Idiomarina loihiensis L2TR: one gene and its partner. Each later gene encodes a partner of the first gene's protein in a complex. Links are inferred from orthologs where the notes say so. Each region holds a gene or a part of one and is shown on either strand. Other genes may lie near its edges. The genes, in order: tsaB and tsaD.

Region 1 (9,766 bases):
AGTGGTGTTTGCTCTAAGGCTGTTTGCACACGGTCGCGCTCGGCTAATAAGGTTGCTACCTGTTGCTGCAGCCGTTCAAGCGAGCTTGTCTGCAAAGCCTGAACCGCAATTTGCACTGTCGGGTCTGGCAAAGGGTAAGGTGCCAGAACTTTCTGCAGTAACTCAATAATGTCGTCATTCGCCAGCAAAAAACCGCAGCGAATGCCGGCCAGAGCAAAGGCCTTCGATAAGGTACGTAACACCACCAAGTTCGGATAACGTTCCAGCCAACTGACAACGCTGTCACCAGAGCTGAACTCAATATAGGCTTCATCAACTACCACAATAGAACGTGGCGAGTGTTGCAGCACTTGTTCAATATCATCGGTATTTAGTGCATTGCCCAGCGGGTTTGAAGGCGAGCAGAGAAAGATGACTTTGCACTCAGCAGCAGCTTCTATAATCGACTCCGTATCCAACTGCCAGTTGTTCACCTCTCCGCTATTTAGTAAGGGAACCTCAGTAACACCAACCGCAAAGGTTTTAGCCGAAATAGCGTACATACCGTAAGTCGGTGGGCAAATCAGTACTTTGTCCTGACCGGGTTCACAAAAAGCTCGTATCAGTAACTCGATACCTTCGTCTGAACCGCGGCTGCTTAATACCTTCGAGGCGTTAATTCCGGCGTACTCAGCGTAGGCCTGGTTCAGCGGCTTAGACTGAAACTCCGGGTAACGGTTAAGTTTGCTGTCATCAACAGTGTACGAGTTACTGTACGGAGACTCGTTAGCGTTCAGCCAGATATTGCCGCCACTCATGCTACGTCGTGCAGAGGCGTATGGCGTTAGCTGTTTCAGGTGCTGGCGCTGTAACTGCTCAACAATGCTCATAGTTTGCTCTCCGTACTTTTAGTCTCCGTACGAATAGTCACGGCACGTTTGTGCGCATCTAAACCTTCAACGTCAGCCAAAGTAGTAATGGCTTCTGCTAACTGGCGTAGTCCGTCGTGACTGGCTTCCTGGACCGTATAACGACGGTAGAAGTCGACCAGCCCAAGGCTGCTGTAATTGCGGGCATAGCCATAGGTTGGCAGCACGTGGTTGGTACCGGTGGCATAATCACCGCCGGACTCTGGTGTGTAGTGTCCGACAAAGACAGAGCCTGCACGGGTCAACTGTGGCAGTAGATCACGCGCGTTATCCGTCTGAATAGAAAGGTGTTCGGGCGCATAGGTTTCGCTAATGGCTATGGCTTCATTCATATCGGCAACTACCAGCAGACGACTGGCCTGTAAGGCCTGCTCGGCAATATCGGCGCGACTTAGCTGAGCGCATTGTGCCATCAGTTCCTGCCGTACATTTTCGGCGACCGTCATTGAGGGCGTAAGCAAAATAACCTGAGAATCCGGTCCGTGCTCGGCTTGTGACAGTAAATCCGCCGCCACATAGGCCGGGTTTGCACTGTCATCAGCAATCACCAACAGCTCTGAGGGGCCTGCCGGTAAATCCATGGCACAACCGCTGTCATTCTGGCTAACCTGTTGCTTGGCTTCGGTAACAAAGCTGTTACCCGGGCCAAAGACTTTACCTACAGCAGGCGATGACTCTATACCGTACGCCAGCGCACCAATAGCCTGAGCGCCGCCACACAGGAGAATATCGGTTACGCCGCAACGCTTAGCAGCGTAGAGCAGGGCGGCTGGTAATTCGCCCTGTTTATTAGGCGGGCTGACCATAACCACACGCTGGCACCCGGCAATTTGCGCGGGTACACCCAGCATTAATGCGGTAGAGGGCAAGGTTGCGCTGCCCCCGGGAATGTATAAACCGACGGCGTCTAACGGCGCATAACGCAGTTCACATTGCACGCCTGGCGCGGTTTCAATGCTTAAGTCCTGCGGACGTTGCGCTTCGTGAAAGCGATAAATGGTTTGGTACGCAGTGTCTATGGCGCGTTTTACTTTGTCATCTAAACTAGCAACGGCTGCTTCCACCTGTTCATCGCTCATTCGCAATGAGGTCGCATCCGGGTTATCGAACTGGCGGGTATAGTTCAGTACCGCGCGCTCACCGTTATCACGAACGTCACTCAGAATAACTGCAACCTTCTCTCGCAGTGATTCTGCCTGAGCCCGTCCGGGGCGCGCTAAGCGTTGAGTTTGCTCCGCTGACGACAGGCTTTGCCATTGCTCAATGGGTATCCGTAATTCACTCATGATCACCCCATCATTTTTTCAATAGGTAGTACAAGTATCGAACTGCAGCCCATAGATTTAAGATCTTCCATGGTTTCCCAGAATAGCTTCTCGGTGCTGACCATGTGCACGGCAACCTGCTCGTCGGTGTGGCTAAGCGGCAAAATGGTTGGTGTTTCTGCGCCGGGTAACAACTCGACTACTTGCTCTAATTTGTTCTTTGGCGCGTGCAGCATAATGTATTTGCTTTCCCGTGCCATTTGCACGCCGTCTATGCGTGGCAGCAACTGGTCTATCATCGCCTGTTTTTCTTCCGACAGGCTGTCAGCGCGTTGTATTAGCTGCGCCTGAGAACGGAATATCACGTCTTTTTCGACTAACCCGTTTGCTTCCAGCGTAGCACCGGTGGAAACTAAGTCACATATCGCTTCGGCAAGGCCGGCACGGGGAGCTACTTCCACAGAACCGGTCAGCATAACCGTACGCGCATTCACGCCGTTGTCTTTCAGGTAACGCTTTAATAGTTGAGGGTAGGTAGTAGCAACGCGTAAACCGTCTAGATCTTTCAACGACTGATACTGGCTTTCTCTTGGCACCGCCAGCGACAAGCGGCACTGACCAAACTCAAGTCCACGTAATGGCTGATAGGCCGCGACAGAATCCGTTGCAATGCGCTCTAACCGGGCTTCTTCCAGCACGTTTTCGCCAACCAGACCTAAATCAACCACGCCGTCCATAACCAGACCCGGAATGTCGTCATCACGTACGCGCAGCAAATCGATAGGGTGACTGGTGCTGTGCGCAATTAAGCGTGCTTCGTTAACACTAAATTTCACACCGCAGGCATTCAGCAATGCCATAGATTCTTTACTCAGTCGTCCTGATTTCTGTATCGCAATGGTTAAACGGTCAGTCATAACAGCTCCTAAAATGAAAAACCCCCGAAGGTATATGCCTTTCGGGGGTTGTATAGTCAATCGAAAGGCTAGCGTTTATACGGCTAGCCCAAACATTAAGTTCACGGCTAGGCCATACAGTTCCAATGATGATGGTGGTGGCTGTGAACAAAACGCATAATTAACACTCCAATAAAAATAGTTTTACTTCGTAAAGTTGTATAGCACTATAACAGCTGAGAAATGTAATGCAAGAGTAAACTTATTGGTTATTTAGTCGATATAAGCTTATTATTTAACCAGTGGTTGTATAGTCAAATAACAGAATTCATTCTCTGCGAGGCGAAAGACAACAACAATGGCTAACTTTGATGCAATGGTTCCGTTGATCCCCAAAGACACTCGCGTGCCTGTGGACTTCGCCCGTGAGCAGATGAAAATAAACCAGATTGAGAAGATACGCGAACTCAACGCTGTAGATGAAGACGAAGGGGCTACCATCGAAGATGATCAAAAAAGAGAAAGTAGCCAACAGCATCAGCATCAACAATCGTCGGCTCAAACGGACGTTGAAGAGGTTGCTGATAACGATGAAACCTTATCTTCAGGACATATAGACACCTACGCCTAGGCAAACATCTATGTCATAATACGTGCCTATTTCTTCGGCGGTATAGGTTATGGCGACGGTTTTATCAGTATTTAAGCCAACAGGCGAGCTCGCACAAGCAATTACAAACTTTCAGCCACGTGCCGCTCAGCAGCAAATGGCAGAAGCCATAGCCGCTACTGTTAAGAAAAAAGGTGAGCTGGTCGTTGAAGCCGAGACCGGCACCGGCAAAACTTTTGCGTATTTGGCTCCTGTGCTACTGGGCAAAGGCAAAGCGATTGTTTCTACCGGTACTAAAAACCTTCAGGAACAGCTGTTCCACCGCGACTTACCCATGTTAAGAAAAGTGCTGGCGCCGGAAAAAGTTGTCGCTTTATTAAAAGGCCGTTCAAATTATTTGTGTCTGCACCGCATGGAGCAGGCAACCCAACAGGCCGGACAGTTCAGCAAAGACATTCAAAATCAGCTTATTACGGTAAAGCGCTGGGCGACATCCACTCGCAGTGGTGACGTGGGCGAGCTGAACGCCTTAGCGGAAGACGCCTCGGTATTACCGCAGGTAACCAGCACTCAGGACAACTGCCTGGGGCGGGACTGTCCGGTGTACGAAGACTGCCACTTAGTCAAAGCCCGCAAAGAAGCCATGGAAGCCGATATTGTGGTGGTCAACCATCATCTTTTCTTTGCCGATATGGCGCTAAAAGATACCGGCTTTGGTGAGTTGATTCCCAGCGTGGATACGGTGGTCTTTGACGAAGCTCATCAAATTCCGGACATTGCCAGCCAGTACTTTGGCGAAACGGTTTCCAGTCGGCAACTGACAGAAATGTGCGAAGAACTGCAGCGTTTATGTATGACTGAGCTGAAGGACTTGTCGCAGGCCAGCGCTATGGCACGTACGTTATTACAGACTCTGAAAGACTGGCGGTTGTTGTTTCCGCGGGACCCTATGCGCGGCAACTGGCGAGACTGGCGCAAAAAACCGGACGTTGCCGAGGTGGCTGAGCGAGTGCAGGAGCGTTTAACCCTGCTGACCGACGTCATGAAAACCGCTATCGGCCGTAATAAAGACTTTGATAATTTACATGAACGCGCTGAACAGCACCTCTATATTTGGCGTCAGCTAATGGACGTCGACCGCACCGGCTACAGCTTTTGGTTTGAAACTACACCCCGACACGTCAGTTTGCATCAAACCCCGCTAAGCGTTGCCAAGACCTTCGGGGGCTATATCAAGCGCAACAAAATGAGCTGGGTATTTACCTCTGCTACTTTGGCGGTTAACGGCAAGTTCGATTACTTTACCAAGCGTTTAGGCATAGATGACGCCGACACCTTGTTGCTGGAAAGCCCCTTTGACTTTGCGAAGCAGGCCAAGCTGTGTTTACCGCGTTATTTGCCCGAGGCCAACGACCCGAATCGGCATCAAATGTTGACTGAAATTGCGGAGCAGTGCGTTAAGGTGAACCGGGGGGGCACTTTTCTACTGTTTACCAGCCACCGTATGTTGCAGCAAATGGCCTCAATATTACGTGACAGGCTGGATCGCGACATTCTGGTGCAGGGCGAGTCCGGTAAAACAGAGTTACTGGAAACCTTCACCAAAAAAGGTAATGCCGTGCTGTTGGGTACTTCGTCCTTTTGGGAAGGGGTCGATGTGCGGGGTGAAGCCTTGCGTTGCGTTATTATCGACAAACTGCCGTTTGCCTCGCCGGATGACCCTTTGCTGAATGCGCGTGTTGAAGATGCCCGTTTGCGTGGTGTCGACGCCTTCAGCACGATACAATTGCCGCAGGCGATAATTGCGTTGAAGCAGGGCGCAGGACGGTTAATTCGTGATAAAGACGACTCCGGTGTGTTAATTGTTTGCGACAGTCGTTTAGTAACGCGCCAATACGGTAAGCAGTTTTTATCCAGCTTGCCAGCTATGTCGAGAACCCGGGATTTAAATGAAGCGCTGAGTTTTTTAGCGCAGGTTGCAGAGAAAGATGAAACCAATAATGACGAACTTATTAGCAGTTGATACGTCGACCGAAAATTGCTCAGTGGCTATTCGCTGGCAGGACAATTTCTTTAGCGAAGCAATAGAAAGCCCGCGGGAACATTCGCAGCGTTTACTGCCTTTTGTTGAACAAATGCTGCAGCAGGCAGAAACCGAATTAAGTCAGCTGGACGGGCTGGTCGTTGGCGTAGGGCCCGGCAGTTTTACCGGTGTACGCATCGGGGTATCCATGGCGCAGGGTCTTGCTTTTAGTGCCGAGTTACCAGTATATCCGGTCAGTAGCCTGCAGGCGTTAGCGCAGCAAGCCATTCGTAAACACAATGCAGAAGCGGTTGTGGCCTGTATTGATGCGCGCATGGGTGAAATTTATTACGCCTTGTACCGTAATAATAATGGTCTTGCTGAACAAATAACGGAGCCCGCCGTTGCTGAACCCTCTGCTAGTTTATTCGCAGAGCATAATGTCCAGGGCTTTCATACTGCGGGAACTGGCTGGGACAACTACGCCGGTACCCTAGACCCTAAGCAGGAATTAAAGCACAGCATGGATTGCCGGTTACCGCTGGCGGAAGACATGCTGACAATAGCAACTAAAGGTTGCGTTACTTCGGTCGATGCAGAGAACTTAGAACCTTTGTATGTTCGTAATGAAGTGACCTGGAAAAAATTGCCAGGTCGATAACTTGTAGAATGGCACTGAACTCGCCATAATAAAATCAGTCTTACTAACAGATGAGTCATCGTTGACGTGCGAATTAATCCGCAAGCGGTTCAGCCGCTAAACAGCCAACAGCAAGGGCCTCAAAGGTCTGCGCCGGAAGATCAGCAACGCCAGGAACAGAACCCGGCGAAAGTCGCTGATACCCGGCGGGTAGTGCCCGATGCCCGGCAAAGTCAGCGGCGCGCAGAACGGTGGGAGTCACTTAATACGTTTTACGATGAGCCACCACAACGTTCTCAAAAAGCACTTAATGCTTATCAAAACATAGCGTTAAGCGAGAAAAGAGAGCAAATTACGTCAATGTTTGGTGTTGATGTTTACGCCTGAGTGAGGTCTGTTATGAAAATGATATTTGCAGTATTAAGCGCAATGGTGCTTGCTGGTTGCACTTCGGTTCCGGATGAGCTTGCCACTGATAATGAAGAGGCTTTGGTGAGTTACAAGGTTGCCAAGCATCAGGGCGATGAAGTAGCCGGTGAGCCAGCCCGTTGGGGCGGTGTCATTGCCGATGTTCGCAACGCCGAAGATCATACCGTGCTGGAAGTCGTCAGCTTCCCGTTGAAGCGCTGGGGACGTCCTGAGGTTAGTGATAACAGCGATGGGCGTTTTTTAGCGGTAGTTAATGACTTTGTTGATCCCGACGTGTATCAGCAAGGCCGGTCAATCAGTTTTGTTGGTACGATAGGCCAAACTCAGCAGGGCAAAATTGACGAATATGTTTATACCTACCCGGTTATTGAAGCAACGGGTTATCACCTGTGGAAGATTGAAAAACAAAACAACCAGGTAGAAATTGACTATTCGCCATTGTGGTTCCGTCATAACTTCTATTCGCCTTATTATCCTTACCGTTATCCGGTTCCGGTACGTGTTCGTGTGCAGGACAACTCGGGTACTCCGGCTAAAAACCGCAACTAATTCGTTCTTTAATGGATTATAGAGAAACAGCAGAGCAGGCTACCCCAGTCAGTTATCAGCTGGACTGGGGTTCCGTTCGGGGGCTGTGCTGGGGCGATCCTAACGACATAAGAGTTGTTGCAACTCATGGTTGGTTAGACAACAGTCATAGCTTTTTACCTATAGCCCGGTACTGGTCACCTGAAAAAGGTGGTTTTTTAGCGCTTGACTGGCCCGGTCACGGGCACAGTGATCACCGTCCGGTGGGCAACTATTATCATTTTATCGACTATGCTTATGACTTATGGCAGCTGATTCAACAGCAGGACTGGCAGAATTTAACCTTGCTCGGTCACTCTATGGGGGGCTTTGTCAGCAATGTGGTTGCAGCATTAAGCCCTGAGCGTATTCAGCAACTGCTATTAGTTGAAGCCTTTGGGTTACTGGTGTCTGACGGAACGAATGCGCAGGAGCAGCTGAAACAGGGCTTTTTAAGTCGCAAAAAACTACAGACACCTCGCTGGCGAAGCTACGCGGATTTCGACTCCGCCGTAGAGGCCAGAGCCGCTCAGGCTGATTTTTCAGCCAATTTAGTCCGGTTAATTGTTGAACGTGGTTGCGAGCATGGTGAAGATGGCCGCTGGCACTGGCGGGCCGATGCCAGGGTAAAGACAACGTCGGCCTACAGGTTACCGAGTTCGGCAGTGGATGACTTGTTTGAAAAGTTAATCATGCCAGTGACCGTTGTGCGCGGGAGCCGCGGTTATGATCAGTTAGATAGCGCATTTAAGCGATGGCAGGATAAAGTTTCAGGCTTAAGTTGTAAGACATTGGAAGGTGGACATCACGTACATATGGAACAACCTGAGAAAATAGCTGAACTGCTTAAATCGTACGTTTAGCGGCTGGTAACGACTAGGATTAACTGGTCGGATATGCGATGATTGCGCCACTGAAAATAACTATAAATAGTGAGAGGCGGAGCCTTTTATGGATAAAATTTGGTTGGAAAACTACCCAGCGGGAGTACCGGAAACAATTGACCCGGATCACTTTGCGTCGTTGGTTGATATACTTGAGCAGTCCATTGAAAAGTACGGCGAGAAAACGGCTTTCGTAAATATGGACTCAGAAATGAGTTTCAAAGAACTGGGTCTGAAAACTCGCGACTTTGCCGCTTACCTGCACAGTACCGGCCTTAAAAAAGGCGATGCCGTTGCGGTTATGATGCCAAACTTGCTGCAATATCCTGTGGCGTTATTCGGTATTCTGCGAGCAGGCATGACTGTAGTGAACGTCAACCCACTTTACACGCCGCGCGAGTTAAAGCATCAGCTGGTAGATTCTCAGGCAAAAGCTCTGGTTATTCTGGAAAACTTTGCTCAAACCTATGAAAAAATCAAAGCAGAAGCTCCGCTCGATTTAGTTGTTACCACGCAAATAGGTGACCAGTTGCCTTTACTTAAGCGCTCTTTGGTTAACTTTGTGGTTAAGTATATAAAACGTATGGTGCCTTCGCATAATTTAAAAGGCACGGTGAGTTTTAATCAAGCGCTGGCCAAAGGAACCATGGCCGACTATAAACGTCCTGAAGTGACCGGTGATGATATTGCCTTTTTACAGTACACCGGCGGAACAACGGGGGTGGCAAAAGGCGCTATGCTGTCGCACCGTAATATGGTTGCTAACCTTGAACAAGTTTCCTCGGTTATTACGCCCATAATGAATGATGGCGAAGAAACCATTATTACCGCGCTGCCGCTTTATCATATCTTTGCGTTAACCGCGAACTGCCTTACCTTTATAAAGCACGGTGGCAAGAACGTCTTAATTACCAACCCGCGCGACATGCCGAACTTTGTGAAAGAGCTGAATAAGTATCCTTTCTCAATGATTTCAGGGGTTAACACGCTGTTTAATGGCCTGTTGAATACCAAGGGCTTTAAAGACGTCAATTTCTCGAATTTAAAAATTGCTCTGGGCGGCGGCATGGCGGTCCAGCGTGCAGTGGCCGACGAGTGGGAGCGGGTAACCAAGTCTCGTTTGCTGGAAGGTTATGGTTTAACCGAGTGTTCTCCGGTGGTTACCGTTAACCCTTACGATATTGAACATTACACGGGCAGCATTGGTTTGCCGGTACCAAGTACCGACATGCGTATTGTTGACCCTGAAACGCGCGAAGAAGTGGCTTTAGGTGAACCGGGCGAGCTGGAAGTGAAAGGCCCGCAAGTTATGGTGGGTTACCTTAACCGTCCTGATGCGACAGCAGAATCAATTAAAGACGGTTGGTTTGCAACGGGTGACATGGCCACTGTTGATGAGCGTGGTTACTTCAAAATTGTGGATCGTAAAAAGGACATGATTTTGGTGTCGGGTTTTAATGTTTATCCGAACGAAATTGAAGACGTACTAGCTGACCATCCTAAAATTCTTGAGTCGGCAGCCATAGGCGTGCCGCACGAATCGT
Region 2 (9,635 bases), 140 kb from region 1 along the record:
TATTAATTTGTCTGTCAGATTGTGAACGTTTTCACGTAAGTGAGCGCAAACTTCCGCCATTAACTGAGGCTTAACCGACAGTACAATAGCGTCAGCGTTATTCACCACTTCCAGATTATCGTTACTGGTATTGACGCCCAGCTCCGATTTCATTTTTTCTAATTTGGCATCGCTGGGGTTACTGACCCAGACTTTGTCAGCAGGGTAACCGCTTTTGCACATACCGCCGACAATGCTTTGTGTCATATTTCCTGCGCCAATGAAGGCAATATTCCGAATGTCGTTCATTAGGACTCCCGTTCTCCAAAAATTGCTGTTCCAATACGTACCATGTTAGCACCCTCAAGCACCGCTTGTCGCATATCACCCGACATCCCCATGGATAAGGTATCAATTTGCTCGCCGTAAGTTTGTTGCAACTGTTGGTAGAGCTTATACATCTGCTGAAAGCTTTTTTCGCGTTCGTCTTCTGTTGTCCCTGCTTTAAGAATAGTCATTAAACCGCGTAATTTTAGTTTAGGGCAATTCATAACGTATTCCGCTAAAGCTTCAACCTGCTCGGGGGCTAAACCCGATTTGTTGTCGTCATCATCAATATTAACCTGCAATAATAGGTTGAGCTGCTGGGAATCGTCGGGGCGCTGCTCATTGAGACGACGGGCTATTTTCTCCCGCTCCACGCTCTGTACCCAGTCAAAGTGCTGAGCTATATCTTTGGTTTTGTTCGACTGAACCGGGCCGATAAAATGCCACTGTACCGGATCAGTAGTTTGTTCTTTTAGCTGAGTTATTTTAGCGACGGCTTCCTGAACATAGTTTTCGCCGAAGTGCATTTGCCCGGCGGCTATAGCGGCTTTTATCGCTTCTAAAGAATGTTTTTTACTCACCGCCAGCAATTTGACCGACTGCTGGTGTGGCGATTCTTCAGATAAAATCTGCAATTGCTGACGTATTTCCGCGAGATTATTTGTTATCTTTTCTGCTACCTTAGTTGTCATTGCCACCGTCATCTCACTTATTCAGGGATAAGATATATGAATGTTAACGAATTACTGGCCTTCAGTGTGAAACAAAATGCCTCGGACTTACATTTGTCCTCCGGCAGTGTCCCTATGATTAGAGTGGATGGGGACATTCGTCCGCTAAATCAACCCGAGCATCAGCCGGATGAGCTGAAAGACATGTTGTTTGAGGTGATGACCAAAGGCCAGTGGCAGGAGTTCGAGGAAAAATTTGAGTGTGATTTTTCCTTTGAAATAGAAGGCGTTGCGCGTTTCCGTGCCAACGTGTTTACCCAGCGCAAAGGCATTGCCGCCGCTTTTCGTATGATACCTGCCGAAGTCACCACTTTAGAGCAACTGGATGCTCCGGAGATATTTAAGGACATTGTCAGTGCTAACCGGGGTTTAGTGTTAGTAACCGGACCGACTGGCTCGGGTAAATCAACCACATTGGCGGCCATGGTTAATTATTTGAATCAAAACCGGGCGTTGCATATTTTAACCATTGAGGACCCCATAGAATTCGTTCACGACAATCAAAAAAGCCTGGTCAGCCAGCGTGAAGTTCATCGGGACACTCGCAGTTTCAGTGCGGCCCTGCGCTCAGCACTGCGTGAAGATCCTGATGTGATTCTGGTGGGTGAAATGCGCGATTTAGAAACCATCCGTTTAGCTATGACGGCAGCCGAAACCGGGCATTTAGTTTTAGGTACCTTGCATACAACTTCTGCACCTAAAACTATCGACCGCATTATTGACGTATTTCCGGGCGATGATAAACCGATGATCCGCTCCATGCTGTCAGAATCTTTACGTGCGGTTATCTCGCAGAGCTTGCTAAAACGAGTTGGCGGTGGTCGTGTTGCCGCACATGAAATTATGCTGTCATCGCCAGCTATTAAAAACTTGATTCGAGAAGACAAAGTGGCGCAAATGTACTCCTCTATTCAAACTGGAGCAGAGCGGGGCATGCAAACATTAGATCAGGCACTCAAGAAATTACTGGCTCGTGGCGATATAGAGGCAGAAGAGGCACGCCGCTGTGCGGTGACTAAAGAGGATTTCTAATGCTAATACGGAGCGTTTGGCTGCTTCTGCTGTTGGCTGCGGCGTTTAGTGCGCCTGCACAGCAGACAACACGAGTGGCTTTTGGCTGTTGCATTGACCATACCAAGCGACAGGAAGTCTGGGATGCGATTAATCATGCGCAGCCTGAAGTCTTTGTGTTCCTGGGTGATACTATCGGTGAGAACGCCGGCGACATGGACGACTTACTGGATGCCTATGAGGTGTTTAACCGTTACCGCGGGCCACGGGTTCTGCGACGCAACTCTGCGGTTATGTCGGTCTGGAACCGCAACGATTACAGTCTGGATGGCAAGAGCGGAAAAAATAACCCGAATCGCTATGCCGTCCGCAACCACTTTCTTACCTTCTGGCGTGAGCCGGCAACCTCGGAACGGCTGTTTCAAAGTCATGGTATTGCAAAGAGCGTAATTTTTGGGAATGAACCGCAACGTGTGCAGGTTATTGTTCTGGACGGTCGCTGGAACCGTGACCCACTGAGTCAGGTGGGCTGGGTAGAGCGTCAGACTCGCCGCTTTAATGCTGATTTAGGTCCTTATGAGTCGAATAATACGGGCGATTTGCTGGGTGATGAGCAATGGCAGTGGCTTGCGGAGCAATTACAACAGCCTGCCGAAGTCCGCATTATTATGAGCGCGACACCGGTAATAGCTCCTGCCAATGGCTATGATAGCTGGGCACTTTACTTGCGCGAACAAAACCGTTTAAAAGAGTTGTTAACGGAACTGAAACCTTCAGGTTTATTGCTGGCGAGCGGTGACCGCTTGTTCGGTGAGTTCGCTAAGTCAGATGAATTCCTGCCTTATCCACTCTGGCAGGTGACGCCTGGGTCCATTAACTTTGATGGTGAAACGCCTTACTCATCTAGTTATCGCGACGGTGAGGCTTATGCTGAAAGCCGTTACGGTCAAGTTGAAGTTATTTGGAAAGAGCAGCCGGAACTGGAACTAACACTCCGCGATGTCGACGGCCGGCCGCTCGATACTCGTAAACTCAACCTTAGTCAGTTACAACCAGATTAGGCGGTTTACGGTGCTTTGTTGCCTGTTCGTAGGCGAAAGCCGCTTCTATGAGCGTGGCCTCAGAGCGTGCAGCGCCAAAGAAACTGATACCGACCGGCAGGGCGGGTTCGTCTCCAATTTGGATATAACCCATAGGCACTGATATGTGCGGGTATCCGGCAACGGCAGCCGGTGAACTGGCTGAGCCTGAATAGTTGTCGCCAAGTACGTGATCGATTTTCCAGGCAGGGCTTGTTGTCGGAGCTATTAGTAAGTCGATATTGTTCTCCTCAAGCATGGCATCGATGCCTTCTTTACCTGCCAGCTTTTTGCTTTTGGCCAACGCTTTCTGATAAGCGGCTTCGTCATCCTGAGCCTCTGCCATTTCAAAGAGCTCCTGACCAAATAGTGATAACTCCTGCTCAGGCAATTCATTATTTGCCGCTATCATATCGCTTAAATTGTTATAGGGCAGATTCGTGCTGCTCAGGTAAGCCGCCATATCCTGTTGAAACTCATACAGCAGCACGGTAAATTCATCGCCGCCGTATTCTCCGTAGGTTGTCATCTCAACGTTAATAATTTCAGCTCCCTGAGCTTCCATAATCGAGAGCTGTTGCTCGAACTGTTCGTCAAGCAAGTTGTTGTAACCCATTAAGTTACGAACCACACCAATACGCTTGCCTTCGAGTCCGTCTGCTTTTAAATGCGAGGCAAAATTCGTTTCAGTACGATAGCCTGCGGGGTCATCCGGATCGTAAGCTTGCATCGCATCCAGCATTAAGGCGGCTCCGGCTACGCTACGAGCCATTGGGCCTGCAGTATCCTGACTATGCGCAATAGGGATAATGCCGTCGCGACTGATAAGGCCCAGCGTTGGCTTGATGGTAACAATGCCATTAACAGCGGCCGGACAGGTTAACGAGCCGTCGGTTTCGGTACCTACCGCAAGTGCGACTAAATCGGCGGCAACAGCGGTAGCGGAACCTGCACTGGAGCCACAAGTAGAGCGAGTCGTGTCATACGGATTCACGGCCTGACCTCCAATAGCACTCCAGCCCGAACTGGAGCGGGTAGAGCGAAAATTCGCCCACTCACTTAAGTTGGCTTTGCCTAAAATAATAGCTCCGGCATCACGCAATTGTTCTACAAGAAAAGCATCATCTTCCGGGTAGTTTTCTGCGAACAATAATGAACCCCCGGTATTTGCCATACCGTCGGCGGTATCGATGTTGTCTTTTAACAGAACAGGAATGCCGTGCAATGGACCGCGAACCTTGCCTTGTTCGCGCTCGGCATCAAGCCGTCTGGCATCTTTCAGAGCATTCTCATTTACGCTGTTTACCGCTCGTAAATTCGCACCCTGACGGTTATGAGTATTGATGCGCTGCAAATAATATTGTGTGAGTTGTTCGGCATTTAAATCACCATTGGTCATGGTGTTTTGCAATTCGATAACAGAGGCGTCCTGCCAGGAAAACTTACCCTGCTCCGTCGGTGATGTCTGACAAGCCGATAAGGTCAGAATAAATAGAAATGCAACGAGTTGTCTCATGCTAAAGCCTTTGTTGTTTTTATGTTTTCATAAAGTGGCATAACTTTTCCTGTAAGGCGAGTCATGCGAATAAAAATCAGGTAAAATAGCGTCAATTGTCGGTAAATAGCAGAATTGGTTAGTATTATGCGGGTATTGGGTATTGAAACGTCTTGTGATGAAACGGGTGTTGCGGTGTACGACACCGAAAAAGGCTTATTAGCCCACCAGTTGTACTCGCAGGTGAAACTGCATGCCGACTACGGCGGCGTAGTGCCCGAGCTGGCATCTCGTGACCACGTGCGCAAGACCTTACCGTTGATTAAAGCTGCGCTCAAAGAGGCCGGGATTTCGCATCAGCAACTGGATGGTATTGCTTATACAATGGGGCCTGGGCTGGTTGGTGCTCTGTTAGTTGGTGCTTGTATTGGTCGTAGTCTGGCTTTTGGATGGAATTTACCCGCGGTTGGAGTTCATCATATGGAAGGCCATTTGCTGGCGCCTATGCTGGAAGAAAACCAGCCCGAATTTCCTTTTGTCGCCTTGTTGGTTTCCGGCGGGCATACTCAACTGGTTCAAGTAAAAGGTATAGGCGATTATCATTTGCTGGGCGAATCAGTAGACGACGCCGCAGGCGAGGCTTTTGATAAAACAGCTAAGCTAATGGGGCTTGATTATCCCGGGGGGCCGCGATTGGCTGCTTTGGCTGAACAGGGCAACAGCGATCGTTTTACCTTTCCCAGACCAATGACAGACAGACCAGGTCTTAATTTTTCTTTCAGTGGTTTGAAAACTTCTGCGGCTAATACTCTGGCCGCTAATGACAGTGATGAGCAGACCCTGGCGGATATTGCGCGGGCATTTGAAGATGCGGTGGTTGATACCTTGGTGATTAAATGTCGCCGGGCGCTAAAAGAAACCGGTTACAAGCGTTTGGTCGTTGCCGGTGGGGTCAGTGCCAATAAGCATTTACGCGCAAAACTTGAAGCTTTATTAGAAAAACAAAAGGGCCAGATATTTTACCCGCGTACGGAATTTTGTACTGATAACGGTGCGATGATCGCCTTAGCGGGCGCTCTGCGTTTAGAAGCGGGAGAACGTGAGCCATTGGCAGTGAAAACACACCCAAGATGGCCGATGACAGATTTGAAACCCATGGTGAATATTAGCGACGCCGTTTAAAGGCTTTTTCTTCGCCGGAGGACAAGCGCAGAATATTGGCCTGGTGACGCCAGAGTATTAATAGCGAAATCATAATAACCGGCACTGTGTATTGGGGTTTTATCCAATAGGCATAAAAGGGTGCCAGACAGACGGTTACTAAAGCCGCTAAAGAGGATACCCGGCTGACACGGAAAACCAGTAACCAGGTGGCAATGAGCAACAACGCCATTTCCCAGGCAACCGGAAACATAGCACCTAAGGCGGTAGCAACAGCTTTGCCGCCACGAAAATGAAAGTAAAGCGGAAAAATATGGCCAAGGCAGGCTGCAACCGCAATTAGCCCAAGGAAAAAGGGCTCAATGCCGAGAAAGTAAGAGCCCCACACCGGAACCATACCTTTTAAAACATCAAACCAAAGAGTTAATAACGCAGGGATTTTTCCGCCAACCCGGTAAACATTCGTGGCTCCGGGGTTGCCGGAACCTTCTTTGCGCGGGTCAGGTAAGCCCCAAAGCCGGCAGATAACCACAGCGCTACTGATAGAGCCCAGAAGGTAGGCTGAAAGTATCATCAGTAAAGTAAGCGCTGTCATGGGGTACGAATCCCTCGTTGGTTAAGGTAGACTGCGATTAAAACTCAATGTCCCTAGAATAAGCGGTTTTTTGGGCAATTACCACGGGTTAACACAAATGGAACAAGCAGATATTGATGTCGTTAGCATTGAAGGCTTAACCGTAGAAACCATCATTGGTGTCTATGACTGGGAAAAAGAAAAAAAACAGCAGTTGGTGCTGGATATTCAGATGAGCTGGGACAACCAGCGCGCGGCAGTTACTGACAATATTGACGACGCTTTAGATTATGCACTGGTGAGCGAGCGAGTGTCGGCCTGGGTAGCAGAGAAGCCGCGTCAGCTCATAGAAACGGTTGCTGAAGGCGTTGCCAGCCTCATTTTGAATGAATTCGGTGTGCAGAACGTTGAAGTGCGGGTGGCTAAACCCGGAGCTGTGCCTAATGCTAAAACGGTGGCTGTAAGCGTTCGCCGAAGTGTTTTCGACAGCCCATTTGGGTAAGAGGATAAGTTGTGGCGCAAGTTTTTCTCGGAATAGGTTCTAATACGGATCGTGAAAAACATATTCGGGCAGGGTTGAAAGCCATTGCAAAGAGCTTTACCTGGCAACAACGCTCAAGAATTTTTCGCAGTGCCTCGGTAGGGTTTTCCGGAAGTGATTTTTACAATCTGGTGGTGGAGGTAATAACCAACCTTTCTGTTACCGAAGTTCTGGCTGAATGCAAGCGCATTGAGCAGGAAAACGGACGGATTCCGGGCAGTGCTAAGTTCAGCCCGCGAACATTAGACATTGATGTCTTATTGTATGATGACGTTATTCGGGAGCAACAACCGCAGTTGCCCCGTGGCGAAATTCTTGAAAATGCCTTTGTGCTCTGGCCACTGGCTGAAATAGCCGGGCACCACCTGCATCCGCTTTTAAATGTGAGTTACGAGCAGTTGTGGGAGCAATACCAGCAGACTCATAAAGACTCACCGCAACAATTAGAGCCTATTAGCGACACTTCTTGGCTGGAAGGTTAATTCAATGCCTCAGCCAGTATCTGCTCACGCTGTTCGCGTAAAGCATCGCCCAGGGCTTTACCGGTAAAGCCCTGCTGCTGCAAAGTCCCAGCATTAAGCGCTGCGGCTTTTTCTGCCCCCGAACGTAACTTTTTATGCTGAGCAGCAATACTTTTCTGCTGCTTAGATTCACTATATTCAGCTTGCCGTAACTGTAGCAACTGCTCCAGCTTCTCCGGTCGGCGCCAGTAGTCAATTTGTTTCAGTAGTGCAGCCAATTGAGCTTTTTCTGGGAGCTCCGGTGTGGTAATGAAATCTTCATGATTTCTTGCCAGCAAAGCGCTGTCACGATAATGATTCGGTATGGCCAGTTGCCTGCAGAACTGCTTCAGGCTCTCAGGGGTTTCTTGCTCTATAAATAAGCTGGCAAATCTTAGCGTCACTGAATCGGAATAAGCCGATGTTCTTTGCAATCGTTGCAGTTGTGAATCATCGGCGGTTATTCCGGGTAACACCTGAGAAAGCGCCTGTATGTCTCTAAGCAGAGTTAAAAAGACAGTTGGCGTTTGGGTTAACAGTGACTTCTCCCATTCCCGCCAGACCCGTTCAGGGACTAAGTGACTGAGTTCCTGACTGGCTGACATTTCCTGCAGCATTTGCTGAGTCTCTTCGGCGACGGTAAAATCTAAGTGGGCAAAACGTGCGGCAAAGCGCGCCACTCTTAATACCCTTAGCGGATCCTCAGTAAAAGCCTCAGAAACATGGCGTAACTTGCGCGCTTTAATATCTTGCACGCCATTGTATGGATCGACTATTTCACCGTCCTCACTTTGCGCAATGGCGTTAATGGTTAAATCCCGGCGGGCTAAATCATCTTCCAGAGTCACATCGGGAGAGGCAAAAACGTCAAAGCTGGTGTGGCCTTTGCCGGATTTTCGTTCAGTCCGGGCCAGTGCGTATTCTTCGCGGGTACTGGGGTGCAGGAACACCGGGAAGTCTTTACCAACTTGCAGAAACCCCTGTTTCAGCAAGTCTTCTGCACGGGCACCGACCACTACCCAGTCGCGTTCGTGTACTGGTAATTTCAGAAGTTTATCGCGTACTGCGCCACCAACTAAGTATACGTCCACTGTTCACCTCAACTTTGTTTGGCATGATCATGTCGAATCACTGGTCGATGTGCAAGCAAGTCGTTACACTGTTGAACAAATAATATTATCAGCACAGTAGCGGGCCGATATGTATCAGAACTATTTTGGTCTTCAGGCAGAGCCTTTCTCCATTGCCCCGGACCCAAATTACCTTTACCTGAGTGAACGGCATCAGGAGGCTTTGGCGCATCTTACACAGGGGCTACAAGGCAGCGGTGGTTTTATTCTGTTAACCGGGGAAGTGGGCACAGGTAAAACCACGGTATCCAGAGCGTTACTGGAGCAGTTGCCCGAGTCAACGGAAACGGCGTTCATCCTCAACCCTATGTTGAATGAAGATGAACTGCTTGCCAGCCTGTGCGATGAGTTTGGTATTCGTTATCAAAAGCGCTCTGCGACCCGTAAAACACTGACCGATAAGCTCAGCCAGTTTTTTCTGAAAGCTAATGATGATGGCCGCCAATGTGTGGTGCTCATTGATGAAGCTCAGCATTTGCGACCACAGGTTCTGGAACAGCTGAGGTTACTGACCAACTTAGAAACTCATGATCGTAAATTGCTTCGGGTCATTTTAATTGGTCAGCCGGAATTACAGGACTTACTGCGCCGACAGGAGCTTCGTCAACTGGCACAGCGTATTACCGCCCGCTATCATATTTTGCCGCTGACCGAGCAGGACACGCAACGCTACATTGCTTACCGCCTGCAGGTGGCTGGCGCAAACCGGCCTTTGTTTACTGCTGCTGCAGGAAGGAAGGCACACCAGTTAACCCAGGGTATTCCCCGTTTATTAAACCTTTATTGTGACCGGGCATTGTTGGCAGCTTATACGGAATCCAGTAGCGAAGTGTTGCCAAGGCATATACAGCAAGCGCATATTGAGCTGAATGGCACTACCGGTAGTCGGAATAGACAGCCGCACTCAGCTTTATGGCGTTGGGCGGGGGCTTTTTTGCTTCTTGTCGCCAGCGCGGCTGGCAGTTACACCCTGATTAACGATACGGAAAAACCGTTGGACGCAACGTCCAGCAGTCAGTATCAGGCCGCAAAAGAGTTGGCGAGTGTCTGGGGCTTGCCCGAACCGCCGGTAGATACTGATTTTTGTCAGTGGATAGAACAATATGA

The links.
Region 2: the proteins of tsaB (region 1) and tsaD are in contact, whole or in part, in a solved structure (PDB 4WQ4), measured with the Escherichia coli proteins. The link is inferred for Idiomarina loihiensis L2TR from one-to-one orthologs.

What each region holds. Positions count from the first base shown.
Region 1 is NC_006512.1:1,959,952-1,969,717, reverse strand. What follows is about bases 4,522-7,521. They hold tsaB (tRNA (adenosine(37)-N6)-threonylcarbamoyltransferase complex dimerization subunit type 1 TsaB), read left to right. Parts: upstream 4,522-5,679; coding sequence 5,680-6,363; downstream 6,364-7,521. Other genes in these bases: IL_RS09390 (alpha/beta fold hydrolase), read left to right, coding at 7,332-7,521; IL_RS09395 (Slp family lipoprotein), read left to right, coding at 6,742-7,320; IL_RS09400 (hypothetical protein), read left to right, coding at 6,430-6,729; IL_RS09410 (ATP-dependent DNA helicase), read left to right, coding at 4,522-5,702. Outside these bases: hisC (histidinol-phosphate transaminase), read right to left, coding at 1-869; hisD (histidinol dehydrogenase), read right to left, coding at 866-2,194; hisG (ATP phosphoribosyltransferase), read right to left, coding at 2,197-3,090; IL_RS09415 (hypothetical protein), read left to right, coding at 3,428-3,700; more of IL_RS09410, read left to right, coding at 3,750-4,521; more of IL_RS09390, read left to right, coding at 7,522-8,201; long-chain-fatty-acid--CoA ligase FadD, read left to right, coding at 8,290-9,766. UniProt on the Escherichia coli protein: Required for the formation of a threonylcarbamoyl group on adenosine at position 37 (t(6)A37) in tRNAs that read codons beginning with adenine.
Region 2 is NC_006512.1:2,098,283-2,107,917, reverse strand. Bases 3,918-6,786 are described here. They hold tsaD (tRNA (adenosine(37)-N6)-threonylcarbamoyltransferase complex transferase subunit TsaD), read left to right. Parts: upstream 3,918-4,769; coding sequence 4,770-5,804; downstream 5,805-6,786. Other genes in these bases: folB (dihydroneopterin aldolase), read left to right, coding at 6,476-6,786; plsY (glycerol-3-phosphate 1-O-acyltransferase PlsY), read right to left, coding at 5,788-6,378; IL_RS10135 (amidase), read right to left, coding at 3,918-4,643. Also shown: proC (pyrroline-5-carboxylate reductase), read right to left, coding at 1-288; IL_RS10150 (YggS family pyridoxal phosphate-dependent enzyme), read right to left, coding at 288-998; IL_RS10145 (type IV pilus twitching motility protein PilT), read left to right, coding at 1,035-2,069; IL_RS10140 (phosphodiesterase), read left to right, coding at 2,069-3,109; more of IL_RS10135, read right to left, coding at 3,087-3,917; more of folB, read left to right, coding at 6,787-6,859; folK (2-amino-4-hydroxy-6-hydroxymethyldihydropteridine diphosphokinase), read left to right, coding at 6,871-7,380; IL_RS10110 (CCA-adding enzyme), read right to left, coding at 7,377-8,489; IL_RS10105 (ExeA family protein), read left to right, coding at 8,599-9,635.